DNA from 2 places in the Xenorhabdus sp. Sc-CR9 genome. Region 2 is predicted to be linked to the other one. Evidence: predicted binding sites of a transcription regulator. Region 2 holds the regulator's gene; the other holds the start of a gene.
The links. Region 2 encodes sigma-54, which starts transcription at its own class of promoters, with help from an activator protein. Its sites were predicted from a motif close to GTTGGCACANNTTTCGCTNT; they were not measured.
Positions count from the first base shown of each region.

Region 1: a site for sigma-54 is predicted at 1,180-1,199, ahead of glnA (glutamate--ammonia ligase). Genes of this name have one in related genera too.

Region 1 covers NZ_CAWQTY010000222.1:81,986-85,414, reverse strand. Annotated here, with positions in the region: gene AACQ81_RS17945 (hypothetical protein) at 1-766, shown strand, start outside; gene glnA (glutamate--ammonia ligase) at 1,320-2,729, shown strand; gene glnL (nitrogen regulation protein NR(II)) at 2,945-3,429, shown strand, end outside.
Region 2 covers NZ_CAWQTY010000108.1:29,554-32,982, reverse strand. Annotated here, with positions in the region: gene lptA (lipopolysaccharide ABC transporter substrate-binding protein LptA) at 1-417, shown strand, start outside; gene lptB (LPS export ABC transporter ATP-binding protein) at 424-1,149, shown strand; gene rpoN (RNA polymerase factor sigma-54) at 1,219-2,658, shown strand; gene hpf (ribosome hibernation promoting factor) at 2,682-2,969, shown strand; gene ptsN (PTS IIA-like nitrogen regulatory protein PtsN) at 3,084-3,429, shown strand, end outside.

The sequences.
Region 1 (3,429 bases), on a different contig from region 2:
TGAGGTTCCTAACGGTTGGTTAGGATTTCCATATTCAACGATACTAGGTCGAGACTACAGTTATCCTCGTGCAATTGTACCTGCTGGGTGTTATTTCACGTTTATCCATAAGGATGGTACAGCAGAGCTTTTAACATTCGCAGCGCCTATTCCTCCTAAATTTGATGGTATCTATCCAGTACCCGGAGATTTAGCCATTCAATCAGTTAATCCTTCTGAGTGGGATATCTTAAATGGTGAAAATGAGCTGAATATTATTGAGAACGTGCGAGGTAGAGCAATTCTGGGTACTGACAATAAGTTGACGATGACTCTGAATGTACCACCAAATCCACCTTTCGACTTCATTAAGACATACGATAATATCACAGATATATCTGGTAATTACGAATGTGTCATGTTTAGGACACAATCCTATAAAGCCCAGATATCCCATGATTACAATATAAATACACCCTCTAAGTATGAGCCACCCAGCGGATGTAATGAGAATATTGTTCAGGTAACGTGTACAGCAAATGCATGTGCTGCATTACACAAAGATGGGACAGTAACCGCTTGGGGAGAAAGCGATTTTGGCGGTGATTGTACAAATGTCAAAGATCAATTGAAAGATGTAAGGGCTATCTACGCGACAGGAAGAGCATTTGCAGCCCTGACAGCGGATAAAAGGGTCGTGACCTGGGGATATGAGCCAGGTGGCGGAAATAACAGCGAAGCAAATATTGATAATCAGATTAGCTATTCAACATATATTACAAATTAATGTACTAATTCTCATTAATATTAGCTGGTTATTCAATTTGTTCTTAAATAAATACCGCCTCTTATAGAGGTGGTATTCATCATATGTTATTTAGTGAATCCATGGGGTATAGACAAATTACTTATTACCTGTACCAAATTTAAAAATAATGAAACTGCAGATAGTATGGAGATATCCTGATTATCATAGTCGGATTCTGTCAGAAGAAAAGAAATCTCAATTGGAAAACACGAAGGCTATCCCTATCCCTATACTTATAGAACTATCGACCAGAACGGTCTATCGCACCACTTAAGTGCACACCCGTAACTGAAGGTCACCAATACAGTGCAAAATATTTTAAAACTGGCCTTTATCCTATCCATTCTCTAGCCGCCAAAAAATCATACTCTGATATTAAAGACTTTTTAAAAGTTGGCACGCTTTTCGCATTAATCTTTGCATGAGTAATTTCACAAAAATTGACTGTGCAGAGATACACAATCGCCCCTAGATAAAACAGCAGTTTTCTTGCACAGTTTTATCTGGCCGATGTAAACCAGGAGAATTCAGTATGTCCGTTGAACATGTTTTGTCCATAATTGAAGAGCATCAGGTGAAGTTTATTGACTTACGTTTTACTGATACCAAAGGTAAAGAACAACATATCACTATCCCTGCCCATCAAGTTGATGACGATTTCTTCGAAGATGGAAAAATGTTTGACGGTTCATCTATAGGTGGCTGGAAAGGTATCAATGAGTCCGACATGGTGTTAATGCCAGACCCAAGCACTGCAATGATTGATCCTTTCTTTAATGATGCCACGCTCATTATACGTTGCGATATTCTGGAACCGGGCACGATGCAAGGTTATGATCGCGATCCCCGATCCATTGCCAAACGCGCGGAAGATTTCTTGCGTGCGAGCGGCATTGCAGACACCGTTTTATTTGGACCAGAACCCGAATTTTTCCTGTTCGATGATATCCGTTTCGGGAGTTCCATCTCTGGCTCTTACTACCATATTGATGATACTGAGGCAGCATGGAACAGCGGCACACGTTATGAAAGCGGTAACAAAGGCCATCGTCCCGGCATCAAAGGCGGCTATTTCCCTGTTCCGCCAGTAGATTCCTCTCAAGACCTACGTTCAGCCATGTGTCTGACAATGGAAAAAATGGGTTTGGTGGTTGAAGCACACCATCATGAAGTTGCAACAGCCGGACAAAACGAAGTTGCCACCCGTTTTAATACCATGACAAAAAAAGCAGATGAAACCCAAATTTATAAGTATGTGGTTCATAATGTTGCCCATAAATATGGTAAGACTGCCACATTTATGCCAAAACCATTAGTCGGTGATAACGGTTCTGGGATGCACTGCCATATGTCACTATCCAAAGATGGCACTAACCTGTTTGCAGGTGATAAATACGGTGGTCTGTCTGAGATGGCGCTGTACTATATCGGCGGTATTATCAAACATGCCCGTGCATTGAATGCCTTCACGAATCCAACCACTAACTCTTACAAACGCCTGGTACCCGGCTTTGAAGCTCCGGTTATGCTGGCTTATTCTGCCCGTAACCGCTCTGCTTCTATCCGTATTCCGGTTGTAGCCAGCACTAAAGCCCGCCGTATTGAAGTGCGTTTCCCTGATCCGGCAGCGAATCCTTACCTGGCTTTTTCCGCCCTGCTGATGGCTGGCCTTGATGGCATCATCAATAAAATCCATCCGGGTGATGCAATGGATAAAAACTTGTATGACCTGCCTGCGGAAGAAGCACAAGAGATCCCAACTGTGGCTTCTTCTTTAGAAGAGGCTTTGGCTGCATTGGATGCAGATCGCGAATTCCTGACACGCAGTGGTGTTTTCACCGATGATGGAATTGATGCTTATATCAATTTATTACAAGGTGAAGTTGAACGTGTCCGTATGGCTCCACATCCTCTGGAGTTTGAACTGTATTACAGTGTGTAATGCTGAATATTGTACTTGATGATATTACTGTGATTCATTTTTTGTTGCCGTGAAACTTTGACCCATCTTCGGATGGGTTCTTTTCCGGTGCATATAAGCAGGTTCACATTGTACGTAATGACTCTTATTCCGAAGGAGTCAAAATACATTCTTAACAGAAAGCCCATTGAGTTGCTTAGATAGGCTACAATGCACCAAAAAAGTGCAGAGATTGAATGACAATGGTTGATTTGCCCGATGCAGAACAGATTCTCGACTCACAGATAAACAGTGTCTTAGTGCTGGATAATGATTTGATTATCCGTTATGCCAATCATTCTGCAATGCAACTTCTGGCACAAAGTTCACGTAAGTTATTCGGCACACCCCTTCCAATTCTGTTTAGCTATATCTCATTGGATACAGAATTGATGCGTTCTAGTTTGATAAGCGGCCATGGCTTTACCGATAACGAAGTCATATTGGTGATTAATAATCACTCTCACGTGATGTCGCTCAGTGCCCAGCCAATTTCCGAACAGTTTATTCTGCTGGAACTAGCACCTATGGATAGCCAGCGACGTTTAAGCCAAGAGCAGATTCAACAAGCACAGCAGGCAGCTGCGCGGGAATTGGTTCGGGGGCTGGCACATGAAATCAAAAATCCCCTTGGCGGGTTACGAGGAGCCGCACAACTGCTCGCCAAGGCACTGCCAGAACC
Region 2 (3,429 bases):
GGGAACGTTGCCACATTTACGGATAGTGTCATAGTAAAGCAAGGTTCAATTGACATTCATGCTGATAAAGTCATTGTCACTCGTCCAGATGGGGATTCGAATAAAACGGTCATTGAAGCCTACGGTAATCCTGCTACTTTCTACCAATTGCAGGATGATGGCAAACCCCTCAAAGGGCATGCAGCAAAGATGCGCTATGAAATGGATAAAGAGCTGATCACATTGACAGGTAATGCCTATCTTGAACAGCTAGACAGTAATATTAAGGGTGACAAAATCACCTACCTCGTGCCGACACAGCAAATGGAAGCCTTTAGTGATAAAGGTAAACATGTCACAACCGTCCTGTTGCCTGCCCAATTACAAGACAAAGGCCCGGGTACCCAAGGCGCTGAAGTTCACAAAAAGAGTAAATAACGACTTATGGCAATACTAAACGCAGCAAATTTGGCAAAGGCATATAAGGGCCGGAAGGTCGTTGAGAACGTCAGCCTGAAAGTAAGGTCAGGAGAAATTGTTGGCTTACTTGGTCCCAACGGTGCAGGTAAGACAACCACTTTCTACATGGTGGTTGGCATTGTTCCGCGTGATGCAGGCTCTATCTCCATTGATGAAGAAGACATCAGCTTATTGCCGCTACATGAACGCGCCCGACGTGGAATAGGGTATTTACCGCAAGAAGCTTCAATCTTCCGCCGCCTGAGTGTCTTCGACAACTTGATGGCTGTCCTTGAGATCCGCAAAGACCTTAACAAAGAACAACGAAAAACGCGCGCAGAAGAGTTGATGGAAGAGTTTCATATCTCCCATCTGCGTGATAGCCTTGGGCAATCACTTTCTGGTGGTGAACGCCGCCGCGTGGAGATTGCCCGCGCGCTGGCCGCCAATCCCAAATTCATCTTGCTGGATGAGCCTTTTGCCGGTGTTGACCCGATATCCGTATTGGATATCAAAAAGATCATTCAACACCTGCGAGACTGCGGATTGGGTGTCCTGATTACTGACCACAATGTCCGTGAAACACTGGATGTCTGTGAACGTGCTTATATCGTCAGTCAAGGTCACTTGATTGCCCACGGCAGCCCTGATGACATCCTGAATAACGAGCAAGTAAAACGCGTCTATCTGGGTGAAGGCTTCCGCCTTTGATTCTGATTTTTCTGTCAGGCGTAATTTAAGGGATCATTCAAGCTAGATTAAGGAGAAAGTAGTAACGCTATGAAGCAAAGTTTGCAACTCAGGCTCAGTCAACAACTGACGATGACGCCCCAGCTCCAGCAAGCTATCCGTTTGTTGCAACTTTCTACGCTTGAGCTTCAGCAAGAAATCCAACAAGCACTGGAAACTAATCCACTGCTTGAACAAGATGAGCTGCATCAGGAAGTGGAGAATCGAGATCTTCCAGAAACTGAAATGGAAGTCATGGATACCCGCGAAGCGCTTGAACAGAAAGATATGCCCAAAGAGCTGCCACTGGATACCAGTTGGGATGAAATTTATACCGCTGGTACGCCTTCAGGAAGCCACAGTGATCACGGTGATGATGACTTTCCCGTTTATCAAGGGGAAACAACCCAGACACTCCAAGACTACCTTATGTGGCAGGCAGGATTAACCCCCTTTACTGAGACGGACACTGCCATTGCCACATCGATCATTGATGCGATTGATGACAGCGGCTATCTGACTGTATCTACCGAAGAGATCCTTGCCTGCATGGGCGATGATGAACTGACACCGGAAGAAGTCGAAGCTGTTCTCAAGCGCATACAACATTTTGATCCGATTGGGGTTGCCGCCCGTGATTTACGTGAATGCCTGTTTATCCAACTTTCCATGCTGCCACCCGAAACACCTTACTTGAATGAAGCTAAACTCGTCGTTAGTAAGTATCTTGAACTACTGGGTAATCGAGACTTCCGTAATTTATTACGTCAGAGCAAATTAAAAGAAAATGTTCTGAAAGAGGCAATTGATATTATTCAATCACTGGAGCCGAAACCGGGGTTAGTAGTCAATACCGGTGAGTCCGAGTATGTTATTCCAGATGTATTGGCGCAAAAAGAAAATGACAGCTGGCAAGTCAGGCTGAATACCGATAGCATCCCCCGCCTGCGTATCAACCAACACTATGCAGCACTGGGACAGTTAGCCCATAATGAAAGTGACAGCCTCTTCATTCGCAATAACTTGCAAGAGGCTAAATGGCTTATCAAAAGTCTCGAAAGCCGTAATGAGACTTTATTGAAAGTCGCCCGCTGCATTGTTGGACGGCAGCAAGATTTTTTTGAATATGGTGAGGAGCATATGAAACCGCTGGTCTTGGCCGATATTGCCTATCAGGTTGATATGCATGAATCCACCATTTCACGTGTGACGACCCAGAAGTATCTGTATAGTCCGCGAGGTATTTTTGAGCTTAAATATTTTTTCTCCAGCCATGTCAATACCGATAGCGGAGGCGAAGCCTCTTCTACCGCAATACGTGCCCTGGTGAAAAAACTGGTCGCGGCAGAAAATCCGGTCAAGCCCCTGAGTGACAATAAATTGACCAGCATGCTGGCCGACCAAGGCATTCAGGTGGCACGCCGAACTGTCGCAAAATATAGAGAGTCGTTATCCATCCCGCCTTCAAACCAACGTAAAAAGCTGGTTTGAACAACACAGAGAAGGAAAACACTATGCAACTCAATGTCACAGGCCACAATATTGAAATCACAGATGCACTGCGCAACATTGTGAACACCAAATGCGGCAAACTGGATCAATATTTCGATAAGATTAACCTCATTCAGGTCACCCTCCGAGTGGAAAAAGTGCAGAAAATCGCGGAAGCCACAGTGCACATCAACGGAGGTGAGTTGCATGCCACCTCAGAGCATGAAGACATGTATGCGGCAATTGATGCATTGGCAGATAAACTCGCTCGTCAATTGACCAAACACAAAAGTAAATTGAGACAACATTAACAGTTTCCAGACAACGGGGCCGTCATAAAATTACACTGTTCTGTCTGGAAGCAGTGCATTAATACCAGATGCCTTGAGGCATCTGGTATCACAAGGCTCTAAGTGAATAAAGAAATGAACAACGAAACAGATTTACCGCTAAGCTCAGTGCTTTCACCCGAATGTACACGCAATAACGTCCCTTGTTCGAGTAAGAAGCGAGCCTTAGAGATTATCAGTGAGCTAGCATCAAAACAGCTTGAATTACCGGAACATACCGTGTTCGAAGCTATTCTTTCCCGCGAAAAAGTAGGCACAACAGGCATCGGCAACGGGGTTGCGATCCCACACGGCAAATTAGACAAGGAATGCTCACACAATGCCGTTGGCGTGTTTTTGCATCTGGAGCACCCTATTACCTTTGATGCCATTGATAATCAGCCTGTTGACTTACTGTTCGCTTTATTGGTGCCATCAGACC